DNA from 3 places in the Pseudomonas sp. PME37.24/006 genome. Region 3 is predicted to be linked to each of the others. Evidence: predicted binding sites of a transcription regulator. Region 3 holds the regulator's gene; each other region holds the start of a gene.
The links. Region 3 encodes sigma-54, which starts transcription at its own class of promoters, with help from an activator protein. Its sites were predicted from a motif close to ANTGGCATNNANNTTGCTNT; they were not measured.
Positions count from the first base shown of each region.

Region 1: the regulator sigma-54 is predicted to act here: its motif matches at 4,084-4,103, upstream of ACZ3GY_RS05135 (flagellar basal body rod protein FlgF).
Region 2: the regulator sigma-54 is predicted to act here: its motif matches at 2,441-2,460, upstream of nirB (nitrite reductase large subunit NirB).

Region 1 is NZ_JBVHNL010000001.1:1,097,485-1,103,188, reverse strand. Features, by position in the region: gene flgJ (flagellar assembly peptidoglycan hydrolase FlgJ) at 1-566, opposite strand, end outside; gene ACZ3GY_RS05150 (flagellar basal body P-ring protein FlgI) at 578-1,675, opposite strand; gene flgH (flagellar basal body L-ring protein FlgH) at 1,687-2,400, opposite strand; gene flgG (flagellar basal-body rod protein FlgG) at 2,462-3,247, opposite strand; gene ACZ3GY_RS05135 (flagellar basal body rod protein FlgF) at 3,295-4,035, opposite strand; gene ACZ3GY_RS05130 (flagellar hook protein FlgE) at 4,232-5,704, opposite strand, start outside.
Region 2 is NZ_JBVHNL010000001.1:53,911-59,614, reverse strand. Features, by position in the region: gene nirB (nitrite reductase large subunit NirB) at 1-2,236, opposite strand, end outside; gene ACZ3GY_RS00280 (PA4780 family RIO1-like protein kinase) at 2,680-3,567, opposite strand; gene ada (bifunctional DNA-binding transcriptional regulator/O6-methylguanine-DNA methyltransferase Ada) at 3,738-4,802, shown strand; gene ACZ3GY_RS00270 (acetyl-CoA C-acetyltransferase) at 4,883-5,704, opposite strand, start outside.
Region 3 is NZ_JBVHNL010000001.1:361,058-366,761, reverse strand. Features, by position in the region: gene ACZ3GY_RS01655 (KpsF/GutQ family sugar-phosphate isomerase) at 1-559, shown strand, start outside; gene ACZ3GY_RS01650 (KdsC family phosphatase) at 559-1,080, shown strand; gene lptC (LPS export ABC transporter periplasmic protein LptC) at 1,091-1,660, shown strand; gene lptA (lipopolysaccharide transport periplasmic protein LptA) at 1,647-2,189, shown strand; gene lptB (LPS export ABC transporter ATP-binding protein) at 2,192-2,917, shown strand; gene ACZ3GY_RS01630 (RNA polymerase factor sigma-54) at 3,086-4,594, shown strand; gene hpf (ribosome hibernation-promoting factor, HPF/YfiA family) at 4,750-5,058, shown strand; gene ptsN (PTS IIA-like nitrogen regulatory protein PtsN) at 5,074-5,538, shown strand; gene rapZ (RNase adapter RapZ) at 5,556-5,704, shown strand, end outside.

The sequences.
Region 1 (5,704 bases), 740 kb from region 3:
ACCGCCTCGGCGCCCGGTACGATACCGGCCTGAATCCGTTGGGCCAGTTTGCCCGGCAGTGACAGGCGGCGCTGGTTGAGCAGCGCCATGTCGTTGCGCTCACCGTCAGCCGAGCCCTGAGCCTTTTCGACCTGGATAGGCGCAGCGGCCTCTTCGGTGCGGGCCAGCGGTTTGCTCGGCGCAGCCGGCACGGGTGCATCGACTTGGGCGAACGGATTGGGCCGATCGCTGACGTTGCGCATCTTCGACATCTGCCGCGCCATCACGTCGGCCAGGCCGATACCGTTCTTGTTGCCGGCCATGGTCACGGACAGCTGCTGGTCGTACATGTCCTGGTAGGTCTTGGCCTCGTTGCTGTTCATGAAGTTGCCTTCGCCGAACACTTCGTTGGCCGAGCGCATGGTCTTGAGCATTTCATTGAGGAACAGCGACTCGAACTCCTTCGCGACCTTGCGAATGTTCTCCTCATTGTCGCCGCCAACCTTGAATTGGTTGAGGCGATTGAGATCGGTATAGGCGCCGCTATCGAGGGTGGTGGTGCCGGCGGCCGCGAGTCGAGTATCCATGTCCCGTTCCTTTAAATCACGATCAGGTCAGCCTGCAGAGCGCCGGCTTGCTTAAGCGCCTCCAGGATGGCCATCAAGTCGGAAGGCGCAGCGCCTACCTGATTCACCGCACGCACGATTTCGTCGAGGGTGGTGCCGGGGCCGAACTTGAACATCGGTTTCATTTCTTCGTCGGCGCCGACACGCGAACGCGGCACTACCGCTGTCTCGCCGCCGGACAGCGCGCCTGGCTGGCTGACGATCGGGTCTTCGGTGATGGTTACCGTCAGGCTGCCGTGGGTCACGGCAGCAGGCTGCACGCGCACGTTCTGGCCAATGACGATGGTGCCAGTACGCGAGTTGATGATGACCTTGGCCACCGCCTGACCGACTTCAACCTCGAGGTTTTCCAGAATCGACAGATAGTCGACACGCTGGCTCGGATCGAGCGGCGCGCTGACGCGAATCGATCCGCCGTCGAGTGCTTGGGCCACACCTGGGCCAAGCAGCTCGTTGATGTGGTCAACAATATTCTTGGCCGTGGTGAAGTCCGGGCGGTTGAGGTTCAGCGTCAGGGTATTGCCCTGATCGAAGCCACTCGGTACCGGACGTTCCACCGTGGCACCACCGGGGATGCGACCGGCCGAAGGGACGTTGACGGTGATGCGCGAACCATCGGCGCCACTGGCATCGAAACCGCCCACTACCAGGTTGCCCTGGGCGATCGCATAGGTATTGCCGTCGATACCCTTGAGCGGGGTCATCAAAAGGCTGCCACCGCGCAAGCTCTTGGCGTTACCGATGGAGGAAATGGTGATGTCGATGGTCTGCCCGGGCTTGGCGAACGGCGGCAGGTCGGCATGGATCGACACCGCAGCGACGTTTTTCAACTGCACGTTGCCGCCTTCCGGCACCTTGATACCGAACTGCGCCATCATGTTGTTGAAGGTCTGCACGGTGAATGGCGTTTGGGTAGTCTGGTCGCCGCTGCCATTGAGGCCCACGACCAAGCCGTAACCGATCAACTGGTTACTACGCACGCCCTGGATACTGGCCAGATCCTTGAGCCGCTCGGCTTGAGCGGTCGAGGCCAGCAGCAGAGCTGCAACGGTGATGATCCATTTGCGCATGATCATGAACCTCAGAACGGCCACAGCGGGCTGACGAAAAAGCGATCCAGCCAACCTGGCTGACTGGCATCGGCGAAGGCGCCAGTACCGGAATAGGTGATGCGTGCATCTGCAATACGGGTCGAAGCCACGGTGTTGTCACGGGCGACGTCGTCGGAGCGAACCAGCCCGGCGATGCGCACCAGCTCGTCACCGGTATTAAGAGTCATCCACTTCTCACCGCGCACCACCAGCAAACCATTGGGCAGCACTTCGGCGACGGTCACAGTGATCGAGCCGGTCAGGCTGTTGCTCTGCCCGGCCTGGCCGGAGCCGCTGGTGTCACGCTGGGCGCCGTACTGAGCGCTGAGCCCCAGGTTCTCGGCCTTCAACGGGTTGAGGCTGGAGCTGGGGTTGTCGATCGATACGCCACCGCCGAACAACGACGTCAGACCGATGTTGGCGTTACTGTCCTTGGACATCTGCGAGCTAGCGTTCTTACTGGCCTGCATACGCTCGCTGAGGCTGATTGTGATGACATCGCCCACGCGGAAGGCCTTGCGGTCGCCGTACAGGTTGTTCTCGAACCCCGACTGGAAGATCGAGCCATTGTTCTGCGCGGCCGGCAGCGGTGTACGCGGCAGCACAGGTGCGTAGTACGGATCGTTGGGCTTGGCGGCAGGCGCCACGCAGCCACTCAGCACTACGCTGCCGAGAATCGAGAACACACACACCAAGCGGTTCATAACCACTACCTCACAGCGTTCAGGCGTATCAGGGGTGAGCTGCTGCCCTACCCCACGTTTCTTAAAGGTTCTGCGTAATGAAGGACAGCATCTGGTCAGCGGTGGAGATGACCTTGGAGTTCATCTCGTAGGCGCGCTGGGTGGTGATCATGTTGACCATCTCCTCGACCACGCTGACGTTGGAGTTCTCCAGGGTGTTCTGCAGGGTCGTGCCCAAGCCATTGAGGCCGGGCGTTCCCACCAGAGGTGCACCACTGGAGGCGGTCTCCAGGAACAGGTTGTTACCGATCGCCTCCAGCCCCGCCGGGTTGATGAAGTCGGTGATCTGGATGTTGCCGACGATCTGCGGCTGTGGGTTGCCGGTGGTCGTCACCGAAGCGGTACCGTCCTCACCCACGGTGAAGGTACGCACTTCCGGTGGCAGCACGATGGCTGGCTCCAGCGCGAAACCCTGGGACGTCACGACCTGGCCATCCGAGTTCAGGTGGAAGCTGCCGTCACGGGTGTAGGACACCGTGCCGTCGGGCATCAGCACCTGGAAGAAGCCGCGGCCGTTGATCGCCATGTCCATCGGCTGCTCGGTGGTCTGCAGGCTGCCAGCGGTAAAAATCTTCTGGGTGCCGTTGATGCGCACACCGGTACCGAGCTGCAGGCCGGACGGCAGTTGGCTGTCCTGGCTGGACTGGCCGCCGGGCTGGCGACGGATCTGATAGAGCAAATCCTCGAACTCGGCGCGATCGCGCTTGAAACCCGTCGTTGAAACGTTGGCCAGGTTGTTGGAAATGGTCGTCAGGTTCATGTCCTGAGCCGACAGGCCGGTCTTGGCGACCCAAAGTGCCGGAAGCATAGCGATTCTCCTCGGGCGCCGGATTCATGGCGCCGCGCGTGTGGTTATCAGGTCATCTGCAAGACACGCGCCATGGCGGTGTCATTGTCTTCTGCGGTACGCATCATTTTCACCGACAGCTCGAACTGCCGGGACAGCGCCAGGATCGAGGTCATTTCCTCGACCGCATTGACGTTGCTGGACTCGAGAAAGCCTGAGGTAATCTGCACGGTGGCGTCCATTTCCGGCGGCTGCGGGCCGTTGAAACGGATCATGCCGTCGCTACCCTTCTGCATCTGCTTGAGATCAGGGTTCACCAGGCGCAAGCGATCAACTTCGGCCAGCACGTTGGGCGCTTCGCCCAAGGCGCGAATGCTGATGGTGCCATCCTGGCCGATCTCGATCTTCTGCTCAGGCGGCACGGCGATCGGCCCAGCATTGCCCATTACCGGCATACCATTGCCGGTACGCAGCATGCCCTGGGCATCAACGTTCAGGCTTGCGGTACGCACGTAGGCTTCGGTGCCATCAGGTGCCTGCACAGCCAACCAGCCCTTGCCACCAATCGCGACATCCAGGTCACGGCCGGTTTCCTGCAGGGAGCCCGGAGTGAAATCGGTGCCTGGCCGCTCGCTCATGGCGAACACGCGCGACGGCTGGGTCTCGCCAAAAATCGGCATCGCGCGGGCTTGCTCGAAATCACGGCGAAAACCGCTCGTGGAGATGTTCGCCAGATTGTTGGCGTGGGCACGCTGGGCCAACGTATTGTTGTGGGCACCAGTCATGGAGACGTACAGCATCTTGTCCATGTTTCCTCCGAGGTGGGGCAACTCGCCCGCGACTCTGACAAGAGCTTAAAAGCAATTCACGTGCCACTCTCATTAAAAATACGCAAGCACATGATTTTAATAGGTTTATAGAAACGAAACAGGCTCCCGAAGGAGCCTGTAATTTGTCGTTTGGCGAGTTGTTGCCGCTAGCGGCAACAACTCCCTGACGCATGCATCAACGCAGGTTGATGATCGTCTGCGTGATGGCGCTCTCGGTCTCGATGGTTTTGGCGTTGGCCTGGTAGTTACGCTGGGCAACGATCAGGTTGACCAGTTGCTCTGACAACTCGACGTTGGAGTCTTCCAGCGCACCGGACTGCAAAGTACCCAGCGTGCCACTCTTCGGCGTACCGATGACCGGCTCGCCAGATGCCGACGACTGAACCCAGGCCGTTTTGCCGACCGGTGTAAGCCCCTGCATATTGGCGAAGTTAGCCAATACTAGCTGGCCCTGAACCTTGGTTTGGCCATTGGTATAGCGAGCAAAGAGCACACCGGTCTCATCAATTTCAAGGCCCGACAACTCACCTGTGCTGTAGCCGTCCTGCACGACCTTGGCAACCGAGAACGTGCTGTTGTACTGCGAAGAACCGCGGAAATCGAACTTCACCGCCGCACTGGCCTCGGAGCCGTTGGCGGCCCAGGTGGTGCCTTCGGCATTGGTGGGTGCCGCCGGAATCCAGCCGTTCATGCTGATGGTGCCGTCGGGGTTCAGCGACAACCCTGTGCTCAGGCCAGTCGCATCGATAGTCTGCAGTTTACCGGCAGCGTCGAAGCTCACGGCAGCCGAAAGCGGCTGAGTGTTGGTCGGATCCAGCGGGTTCCGGCCGTCGACCAGAATCTTCATGTCCCAGCTATTGGCACCGGTCTTCACAAAGTACTGGGTGAAGGAGTGAGCATTGCCCTGAGCATCATAAATATTCACCGACGTCGATCGGTTGTAACTGGTCGGATCCGCCGGGTTGAAAGAGGCGTTGGCCGCAGTGGAGCCCGCAGTAGCGCCCGCTGCATTCGCGGCCGCAAGCTCTGCTGGTGTGGCTGCCGCAGTCGCAGCCGCGATCTCAGCAGGAGTCGGGTTGGGGTTACCCGGCAACAGTGAACCATTGAAGGCCGTTTGGTAGGCGCCGTCATAGGCACTCTGCCGCAGCACTGGAACGGTTTCAGTCGAGTTCAGGTTGAACGGCTGAGTAATCGTACCCGTCGCCCGCGGCGCCTGGCTGGACGTCTCCACACGGAGGTTGCCGATGATGCCGTTCTGCAGATTACCGTTGGCGTCTACCCCATAACCCTGCAGGTTATGCCCGAAGTTGTTGACGATGAAGCCTTCGCGGTCGGTACCGAAGTAACCGGCACGGGTATAGCTGATATCACCGTTGTTACTGGTACGGAAGAAACCGCTGCCATTGATGGCCAGATCCAGCGAGTTCTGCGTGTAGTTGATGTTGCCTTGGCTGAACAGCTGCGATACATCGCTGAGCAGCACCCCACTACCGATCGGGTTGGAGCCGCTGCTGAGCATCGACGAGGCATACAGGTCGGCGAACTCGGCACGCGACTGCTTGAAGCCAGCGGTACCGGCGTTGGCAATGTTGTTACCCGTCACGTTGAGGTCACTGGTCGCAGCGCGCAGGCCACTAAGACCGATATT
Region 2 (5,704 bases), 310 kb from region 3:
CGTAGAACATCAGCACGCGGTCGATGGTGCGGATCAGCGCTTCGTCATCAAGGTCTGTGGCGAACAGCTCGGCGTGCCGCGGGCGCATGCCGCCGTTGCCGCACACATAGAGGTTCCAGCCCTTGTCGGTGGCGATCACGCCGATGTCCTTGCTCTGCGCTTCGGCACACTCACGGGTACAGCCGCTGACCGCGAACTTGATCTTGTGCGGCGAGCGCAGGCCCTTGTAGCGATCCTCCAGGCGCAGCGCCATGCCGACGCTGTCCTGCACGCCGTAACGGCACCAGGTGCTGCCCACGCAGGACTTCACGGTACGCAGCGACTTGCCGTAGGCATGCCCGGTCTCGAAGCCGGCGGCGATCAGCTCGCTCCAGATTTCCGGCAGTTCGTGCAACTGCGCGCCGAACAGGTCGATACGCTGACCGCCGGTGATCTTGGTGTAGAGGTCATATTTCTTCGCCACGGCGCCGATGGCGATCAGCCCGTCCGGGGTGATCTCGCCGCCAGGAATACGCGGCACCACCGAGTAGGTACCGTTCTTCTGCATGTTGGCCATGAAGGTGTCGTTGGTGTCCTGCAGCGGGATCAGCGACGGGTCGGTGATCGGCTGGTTCCAACACGACGCCAGGATCGAACCGACTGCCGGCTTGCAGATATCGCAGCCGGTGTGGCCGCGGCCGTGCTTGGCCAGCAGCTCCTCGAAACTGAGCACGCCTTCCACCCGGACGATGGCGTACAGCTCCTGACGGGTATGGGCGAAGTGTTCGCAGAGGCTCTTGTCGACCGCCACGCCGCGGGCGCTCAGCTCATGCTCGAAGACTTGTTTGAGCAAGGCGCTGCAACCACCGCAACCGCTACCGGCCTTGGTGATGGCCTTCAGCTCGCCGAGATCGGTGATGCCGGCGTCTACCTGGCAGCACACCGCGCCCTTGCTGACGTTGTGGCAGGAGCAGATGGTCGCGCTATCTGGCAACGCATCGGCGCCCAGGGTCGGCGCGCCGTCGGACAGCGGCAGGATCAGGCTGGACGGATCGGCCGGCAGCTTGATGCCGTTCTGGGCGTACTGCAGCAGGGTGTCGTAATAGCTGTTGTCGCCGACCAGCACGGCGCCGATGACGTGCTGACCATCCGGCGAGACCACCAGGCGGCGGTAGCTGGCATTGGCTTCGTCGATGTAGCGATAGCTCTTGGCGCCCGGCGTAGCGGCGTGGGCATCGCCGATGGAACCGACGTCGACGCCAAGCAGCTTGAGCTTGGTCGACATATCGGCGCCAGTGAACAGTTCGTGCTGCTCGCCGGCCAATTGCGCGGCGACGTTGCGGGCCATCGAATAGCCCGGCGCGACCAGACCGAAGACCATGCCATTCCAGGACGCGCATTCGCCGATGGCGAAAATTGCCGGGTCGCTGGTACGGCAGTCGTTGTCGACCACCACGCCACCGCGGGTCGCGATGTCGAGGCCGGCGGCACGGCCAAGGGCATCCTGCGGACGAATACCGGCGGAAAACACGATCAGGTCGGTTTCCAAGAATTCGCCGTCATTAAATTTCATCCGGTAGGCGTATTCCTCACCGATGACGATCTCCTGGGTAGCACGCGACAGGTGTACGCCAACGCCAAGGGCTTCGATGCGCGCCCGCAGTGCGTCGCCACCGTCGTTATCCAGCTGTACCGGCATCAGGCGCGGTGCGAACTCCACCACGTGGGCTTCCAGACCAAGTGACTTCAGCGCGTTGGCCGCCTCTAAGCCGAGCAGGCCACCGCCGACCACCACACCACGGCGGGCGTTGGTCGCGGCAGCGCGGATGCCGTCAAGGTCGTCCAGAGTGCGGTAGACCAGGCGCGAATTGCCCTCGGCGCCCGGAATCGGCGGCACGAACGGGTAGGAACCGGTGGCCAGCACCAGACGGTCGTAGCCGCGACGGCCCTTGATGGTGACGACTTCGCGGTTCTCGCGGTCGATCTCCAGCACCTGCTCGCCGAGGTGCAGGTGTACGCCATTGCGGGCGTACAGATCAGGCTCGCCCAGGGCCAGGGCTTCGGCATCCTTGCCGGAAAAGTACTCGGACAGGTGCACACGGTCGTAAGCGCGCTGGCTCTCTTCACCATACACGTGCACCTGATAGCGATGCAGGGCACCGCTGGCGATCAACTGCTCCACACAGTGGTGGCCGACCATACCGTTGCCGATGACGATCAGGTTCTCGCGCTTGATCGATGTGACGATGGAATTCATAGCCTGCCCTCTGTCTGCTGCGGTATCACGGTTTTCTGCAACGCAAAAAAAAGACGCCTGGAGCTGTTGTCAGCTTCAGGCGTCTTTGCCTTGGATTCAGTTATGTAGTTTTGGGGGATGGCGGGCCACATTGCCCAGGCTCATCACCGCTGGCAGCCGAAGCGGCCAGGGTGCCTGCACGGTCAGGCAGGTCACAGGGAGTGAATAGCAGGTTGCATGCCAACGTTTCGAGAAACGCTGCAGCTCAGCAATGGCGGGGAATTCAGACAGGGATGAAGACAGCAGACAGTTAAAACAGACACGGGCACAGCGAACCAAAATAGAGCATCACACCCTTTAACTCACCGTTTCAGGGCACGATCACGTAGCAGGACGGGCCGTACGGCGATCCGCTTCAGCGGTAGGGTGGGCTTTAGCCCACCTCCACTAAACTCCGGCCACATTCAGCGCTCCCAGGGCGGAGGCGGCTCGCTGTCCTTGGGCTCGTCCTCGGCGTTGAGCACGGCCTGGCGACGCGCTTCATCGGCCAGAGCGGCCTTGATCTCGCGCAGCACGGCATCGACGTCGGCGTCGTCCTCGGGGTCATCGAATTCACCGGTCAACACGCTATCGGGCGTCAGCTTGCCGTCTTCGTAGAGCGCCCACATTTCCTTGGCGTACTTGGTGAACTTGAGCTCCGGTGCGAACTGGCCGAAATAGGCGGCCATGTTGCCGACGTCACGTTCGAGCATCTTGAAGGCGTGGTTGTTACCCGCCGCATCCACCGCCTGAGGCAGATCGATGATCACCGGGCCTTCAGGGCCGAGCAGCACGTTGAACTCGGACAAGTCACCATGCACCAGGCCGGCGCAGAGCATCTTGACGATTTCGTCGATCATGAACGCGTGGAATTCGCGGGCGTCTTCGGGGTGCAGGTCGACGTCGTTGAGGCGCGGCGCTACGCCACCCTCGCCGTCACCGACCAGCTCCATGAGCAGCACACCTTCGAGAAAGTCATAGGGCTTGGGCACCCGGACGCCGGCGCTGGCCAGGCGAAACAGGGCCGCCACCTCGGCGTTCTGCCAGGCGTCTTCCTGTCCCTTGCGACCATACTTGGAGCCTTTGGCCATAGCCCGTGCATCACGGCTGTTGCGTACCTTGCGCCCTTCCTGATACTCGGCGGCCTGGCGGAAACCACGCTTGTTGGCCTCTTTGTAGACCTTGGCGCAGCGCAGTTCGGTACCGCAACGCACCACATAGACCGCTGCTTCCTTACCGCTCATCAAAGGGCGTATCACCTCGTCCACCAGGCCGTCTTCGACCAGGGGCTCAATGCGTTTTGGCGTCTTCATCAGCTTTTATCAGGGTCCTCAGTGGTCTATGCGGCCCTTTTATACGGCAATCCTGAGGCAGCGCCCAGCCTCTGCAGAAAATGCGCCGGCGCCGCACAGTTTGAAAGCGTGATTGGCACTGGCGTGGAACACGGCGACTGCGGACAATCACGACACTGTTACAGGAGGTGATCATGCCGCAAGAACGCCACTGGCGGGCTGTGTGCGAGCGCGACTCGACGCAGGACGGTCAATTCGTCTTCGCCGTGCGCTCGACCGGTATTTACTGCCGCCCCAGTTGCCCGGCACGCCGGCCGCGTCGTGAGAATGTCAGCTTCCATGCCACACCTGCGCAAGCCGAGGCAGCGGGCTATCGACCCTGCAAACGCTGCACGCCACAGGGCAGCAGCCCGGCCGAGCAACTCGATTCACTGGTGACAGCGGCCTGTCGCCTGCTCGATGAGGCCGACAAACCGCCAACACTTGTCGAGCTTGCTGCGCGCATCGGGCTATCCCCGTCACACCTGACCAGAGCCTTCAAAGCCCGCACCGGGATGACGCCCAAGGCCTGGGTCAGCGCCCGCCAACGTGAGCGCCTGGAACTCGAACTGCCCCAGGCGGATTCGCTGCTCGATGCTGCGCTGAACAGCGGTTACTCCAGTACCCGAGCGCTCTACGAACGAGCCGATGGCGTGAGCGCAGCCAGCCGACGCAAGGGGGCAGCGGGGGAACTGTTGCGCATGGCCGTGGCACCCTGCCCACTCGGCTACCTGCTGCTGGCGAGCAGCGACAAGGGCCTCTGCGCCGTATTGTTCGGCGGGTCCGAGAGCGCGGTGGAGGCGGAGCTGCGTCAGCGCTTTCCTGCGGCAACGCTGCAACGCGAAGACAGGGCACTGCAGGGATGGCTGAACGAGGTGCTGAGGCAGATAGAGGAACCGGCACGCGCTAGCAGCCTGCCTCTGGATCTACGCGGCACGGCCTTTCAGCAGCAGGTATGGCAAGCCTTGCGAGCCATTCCCACGGGACAGACACGCACCTACGGACAACTGGCCGCCAGCCTTGGCAGTCATCCACGCGCCATCGCTCGGGCCTGTGCCAGCAATCCACTGGGCCTACTGGTGCCCTGCCACCGCGTTACCTCAGCCGATGGCAGCCTCGGCGGCTACCGCTGGGGTGTGGCGCGCAAGGCCGCCTTGCTCAAGGCCGAAGCCGAGACGATCAGCCGCAAAGACCGATCGGGCAAGCTCTCCCCGTAGCCTGGCGTTAAGCGCAGCGATCCCCAGGACAGCGGCTCCCGCGTGTCGCTGCGCTCGACACGGGCTACGTTCTGACTGACTCAGCGCTCCAGAATCGCGGTAACGCCCTGGCCGCCTGCGGCGCAGATAGAGATCAGGCCGCGGCCTTCGCCGGCCACCGACAGCAGCTTGGCCAGGTTGGCGACGATGCGCCCGCCGGTTGCGGCGAACGGATGGCCGGCAGCCAGGGAGCTGCCCTTGATGTTGAGCTTCGCGCGGTCGATGCTGCCCAGCGGCTGCTCCAGCCCAAGCTTCGTGCGGCAATAATCGGCGTCCTCCCAGGCCTTGAGCGTGCACAACACCTGAGCTGCAAAGGCTTCGTGGATTTCGTAGTAATCGAAGTCCTGCAGGGTCAGGCCGTTGCGCGCCAACAAGCGCGGCACCGCATAAACCGGGGCCATCAGCAGCCCCTCGTGGCCTTTGACGAAATCCACCGCCGCCGCCTCGCCATCGCGCCAGTAGGCAAGAATCGGCAGGCCGCGAGCCTTGGCCCATTCTTCGCTGGCGAGCAGCACCAGCGACGCACCATCGGTCAGCGGCGTCGAGTTGGCCGCGGTCAGGGTGCCGCGCTGGCCACGCTCGAACACCGGTTTGAGGGTTGCCAACTTGGCCAGGTCGATATCGGGACGCAGGTTCTGGTCGCGGGTGAGGCCGAGAAACGGCGTCAGCAGATCGTCCTGCCAGCCTTCGGCATAAGCGGCGGCGAGTTTGCGATGGCTCTCAACGGCCAACTGATCCTGCTCGTCGCGGGGGATGGCCCAGTGTTGCGCCATCAGCTCACAGTGCTGCCCCATGGACAAACCGGTACGCGGCTCACCATTGCGTGGCAGCGAGGGTGCCAGGTGCCGCGGACGGATCTGCAG
Region 3 (5,704 bases):
CCTCGACACCCGCGTAGCCAAGGAAGCGTGCCCACTCAACCTGGCGCCGACCTCTTCCACCACCGCCTCCCTGGTACTGGGCGACGCCCTGGCCATCGCGCTGCTGGAAGCCCGCGGTTTCACTGCCGAAGACTTCGCCTTCTCCCATCCCGGTGGCGCCCTGGGTCGTCGCCTGCTGCTCAAAGTCGAGAACGTCATGCACGCTGGCGACAGCCTGCCCAAGGTCAATCGTGGCACCAGCCTGCGCGAAGCCCTGCTTGAAATGACCCAGAAGGGCCTGGGCATGACCGCCGTACTGGAAGACGACGGCCGCCTGGCCGGGGTCTTCACCGACGGTGACCTGCGCCGCGCCCTGGATAAAGGTATCGATGTGCGTGATGCGTGCATCGACGACGTCATGACGCCCAACGGCAAAACCGCTCGTGCTGATATGCTTGCCGCCGAGGCCCTGAAAATAATGGAAGACAACAAGATCAGCGCGCTGGTAGTGATCGATACCAGTGGTCGTCCTGTAGGCGCCTTCAACCTTGGCGATCTGCTGCGCGCGGGAGTGATGTGATGAACGACCTGCTGCAGCGCACTCACGCCATCAAACTGGCGATTTTCGATGTCGACGGCGTACTCACCGACGGCAAGCTGTATTTTCTCGTTGATGGCAGCGAGTTCAAGACCTTCAATACCCTGGATGGCCAGGGCATCAAGATGCTGATCAACTCTGGCGTACGAACGGCCATCATCAGCGGCCGCAAGACTCCCGTAGTCGAGCGCCGCGCACAGAACCTGGGTATCCAGCATTTGTACCAGGGCCGTGAAGACAAACTCGACGTGCTCGACGAGCTGCTCGCCGAGCTGGGCCTCAGTTACGAGCAGGTGGCCTACCTGGGTGACGACTTGCCGGATCTGCCGGTAATCCGCCGTGTCGGCCTGGGTATGGCGGTAGCCAGCGGCAACGAATTTGTGCGCGAGCATGCCCACGGCGTCACACAAGCGCGCGGCGGCGAAGGTGCGGCACGCGAATTCTGCGAACTGATCATGCGTGGCCAGGGTACTCTCGAAGCCGCCCAAGCGGCCTACCTTTAGGGGTTTACTGATGTTGCGCAAATTCATCACACCCGTCCTGCTGACCTTCGGCGCCCTGCTGCTGGTGGCAGCCGGGTACTGGAACATCAACCCGGACAGTTTCTCCAGCGCGCCACAGCAGAGCGGCCCGGACAACCCGATCGACTTCTACGCCGTGAACGCCCGCAGCGTGCAGTACCTGCCCGACGGCAAGGTACAGAGCGACATGACCAGTGATCTGCTCGAGCATGTGCAGAGTACCGACGTCACCCTACTGACCGAACCGCGCATGAACCTGTTCCGGGGCACCGAGCTTCCCTGGAAAGTACGCAGCGCACGCGGCGAGGTAGGCCCCGATGGCGACGAGGTCGAATTGATCGACCAGGTGCGGGTGGAACGCACAGACGAAAAGGGCCGCGCCACTATACTTACCACCAGCCGCCTGACCGTATTCCCACAGAAGGAATATGCGCAGACCCAGCAAGCCGTTAGAATCGACGCGGCCAACGGGGTGACCACGGCACAAGGAATGAAAGCGTACTTGAATGACGGCAGGATGCTCCTGCAGTCCAACGTAAGAGGCCAGCATGAGGTTCGTTAAAACCCTCCCCCTACTTCTCAGCCTCGGCGCCACGCTCGGAAGCGCAAGCGCCTGGGCTCTGCCGAGCGACCGTGATCAACCGATCCGCGTGCAGGCCGACAGTGCTGAGCTGGACGACAAACAAGGCGTTGCAGTGTATCGCGGCGACGTCGTCATCACTCAGGGCACCCTGAAAATCACTGGCGACACCGTCACCATCACCCAGAACGCAAAGGGTGAGGTCGATGTGTTCACCTCGGTGGGCAAACCCGCCTATTACGAGCAGAAGCCCTCGGCCGACAAGCAGATCGTCAAGGCTTACGGCCTGACCATCCAGTACTTTGCTGCCAATGAGCGCATCGTACTGATCGACCAGGCCAAGGTGGTTCAGGAAGGCAACACCTTCGAAGGCGAGAAAATCGTCTATGACACCCAGCGACAGATCGTCAATGCAGGCCGCGCCACGGGCACCAATGTGTCGACGCCGCGCCCGCGTATCGACATGGTGATCCAGCCGCAGAAAAAACCCGCCGCTGAGCAGGGCCAATAACGATGGCAACTCTGAAAGCCCAGCACCTGGCCAAAAGCTATAAAGGTCGCCAGGTCGTTCGCGACGTAAGCCTGAGCATCGACAGCGGGCAGATCGTCGGCTTGCTCGGCCCCAACGGCGCCGGCAAGACCACCTGCTTCTACATGATCGTCGGTCTGGTTCAGGCCGATCAGGGCCGCGTACTGATCGACGATCTCGACGTCAGCCACCAGCCCATGCACGGCCGCGCCCGCGCCGGTATAGGCTACCTGCCTCAGGAAGCGTCGATCTTCCGCAAGCTCAGTGTGTCCGATAACATCATGGCGATCCTGGAAACGCGCAAGGATCTGAGCCGCGCGCAGCGGCTGCAGGAACTGGAGGGCCTACTGCAGGAATTCCACATCACCCACATTCGCGACAACCTGGGCATGAGCCTGTCGGGTGGTGAGCGCCGCCGTGTAGAAATCGCCCGCGCCCTTGCAACATCACCGAAATTCATCCTTCTCGACGAGCCCTTCGCCGGCGTCGACCCGATTTCGGTCGGTGACATCAAGCAAATCATTCACCACCTCAAAGCCAAAGGCATTGGGGTGCTGATCACCGACCACAATGTGCGCGAAACCCTGGATATCTGCGAGACCGCCTATATCGTCAGCGACGGCCAACTGATCGCCGAGGGCGACTCCGCTGCGATCCTGGCCAACCAGATGGTAAAGGAAGTCTACCTGGGCCACGAATTCCGCCTGTAACGGTTTTCCCACCGATGGGCATCCAGAGCCTGTTACCCCACGACATGGTCGTAATGAAATGGTAACGGGCTCTAGGCAAACCACTCGGGTTCAGGCATATAATTTGCTTCCTAGTGGCGCTTTGGCGCCCTGTCGTGGATTGCGCACAGACGCCAGATAAGGTCTGCAATGAAACCATCGCTAGTCCTGAAAATGGGCCAGCAGCTGACGATGACACCGCAGCTGCAACAAGCCATTCGCCTGCTCCAACTGTCGACTCTCGATCTGCAACAGGAGATCCAGGAGGCGCTGGAGTCGAATCCGATGCTCGAGCGTCAGGAAGAAGGCGACGACTTCGACAATTCGGATCCCATGGCCGACGGTGCGGAAAGTGCCACCACTGCGACTGCTCAGGAAGAGAAATTTCAGGAGCCGACCTTCCAGGAAAACACCCAGACCGTCGACAATCTGGAAGAAGGCGACTGGGGTGAACGCATCCCCAGCGAACTACCCGTAGACACAGCCTGGGAAGACGTCTACCAGACCAGCGCCAGCAGCCTGCCAAGCAATGACGACGACGAGTGGGACTTCACCACTCGCACCTCCGCCGGCGAGAGCCTGCAGAGCCATATGCTTTGGCAACTCAATCTGGCGCCGATGTCCGACAAGGATCGCCTGATCGCCGTTACCCTGATCGACTGCATCAACGCTCAGGGCTACCTCGAAGAAACTCTCGAAGAAATTACCGACGCCTTCGACCCCGAACTCGATGTCGAGCTCGATGAAGTCGAAGCCGTGCTGCACCGCATCCAGCAGTTCGAGCCTTCCGGCATCGCCGCCCGCGACCTGCGCGAGTGCCTGCTTCTGCAATTGCGTCAGCTACCGACCAGTACACCCTGGCTGAGCGAAGCTCAGCGCCTCACCAGCGACTACCTCGACCTGCTCGGCAGCCGCGACTACAGCCAGTTGATGCGCCGCATGAAGCTCAAGGAAGACGAGCTACGCCCGGTTATCGAGCTAATTCAGAGCCTCAACCCGCGCCCTGGCTCGCAGATCGAGTCGAGCGAGCCCGAGTACGTGGTGCCTGACGTGATCGTGCGCAAGCACAACGATCGCTGGCTGGTGGAGCTCAACCAGGAAGCCATGCCGCGCCTACGCGTCAACGCGCAGTACGCAGGCTTCGTGAAACGCGCCGACTCCAGCGCCGACAACACCTTCATGCGCAATCAGTTGCAGGAAGCACGCTGGTTCATCAAGAGCCTGCAGAGTCGCAACGAGACCCTGATGAAGGTCGCGACGCAGATCGTCGAGCATCAGCGCGGCTTCCTCGACTACGGCGACGAAGCCATGAAGCCGCTGGTACTGCATGACATCGCGGAAGCGGTAGGCATGCATGAGTCGACCATTTCCCGCGTCACCACCCAGAAGTACATGCATACGCCGCGTGGCATTTACGAGCTGAAATACTTCTTCTCCAGCCACGTCAGCACCTCCGAAGGCGGCGAATGTTCGTCCACCGCGATCCGCGCGATCATCAAAAAACTGGTCGCCGCGGAAAATGCGAAAAAGCCATTGAGCGATAGCAAGATCGCTGGTTTACTGGAAGCACAGGGCATTCAAGTGGCGCGCCGCACAGTCGCCAAGTACCGTGAATCGCTCGGTATAGCGCCTTCGAGCGAACGCAAGCGATTGATGTAAGCGCCCTTGTAGGGGCATCTCTAAAAACGTTGGCGAGGCAGTTAACGCAGCGGTAACAACGTAGGCAGTTTTTAGAGTTGCCCCGTAGCAAGCCCCAGTGTTCCTGCGGCAGGTCTATAGCCTGCCACTCACACACGGCAACAAGGAGAAGCGGTATGCAAGTCAACATCAGTGGACACCAGCTGGATGTGACAGACGCACTACGCAGCTACATCGAGGAAAAGCTCGGACGTCTCGAGCGGCACTTCGACAAGATCACCAATGTGCAGGTCATCCTGGAGGTCGAGAAGCTCAAGCAGAAAGTCGAAGCTACCTTGCATATCGCCGGAGGCGAAGTGGTGGCAAATGCCGAGCATGAAGACATGTACGCTGCCATTGATCTACTGACCGACAAACTTGACCGCCAACTCATCAAGCACAAGGAAAAACAGCTCGACCGCCAGCAGGGCGCAATGGCCCGCTGACCTCGTCCTTATCCTATGATCCGACTTGAAAATATCCTGACCCCCGGCCGTTCCCTCGTGAACGTGCCGGGCGGCAGTAAAAAGCGTGTACTCGAACAGATAGCTGCCGTGATCGCGAGCGACCTGCCCGATCTCGACGGCCAGACCATCTATGAAAGCCTGATCGCCCGGGAAAAACTCGGTTCGACCGGTTTTGGCAATGGCATCGCCATTCCCCACTGCCGCCTACCCGGCTGCAGCTCACCGATCAGTGCACTGCTGAAACTCAACGCTGCGGTCGACTTCGACGCCATCGATGGTGCGCCCGTCGATTTGCTGTTCGTGCTGCTGGTTCCCGAAGCAGCGACCGATGAGCACCTGGAACTGCTGCGCCAGATCGCCAGCATGTTCGACCGCGAGGACGTTCGCGAGCGGCTGCGCCAGGCTCAAGACAGTGAATCGCTGTACCAGACCGTAGTGAACGTGCAGAACGGCCAATAGCCCTACAGGATTAGCCCATGCGCCTGATCATCGTCAGCGGCCGTTCCGGCTCGGGCAAGAGCACCGCTCTCGACGTGCTCGAGGACAACGGTTTCTATTGCATCGACAACCTGCCTGCCGGCCTGCTTCCGGAGCTGGCCGAACGGGCGTTGTTGCATACCGAGCT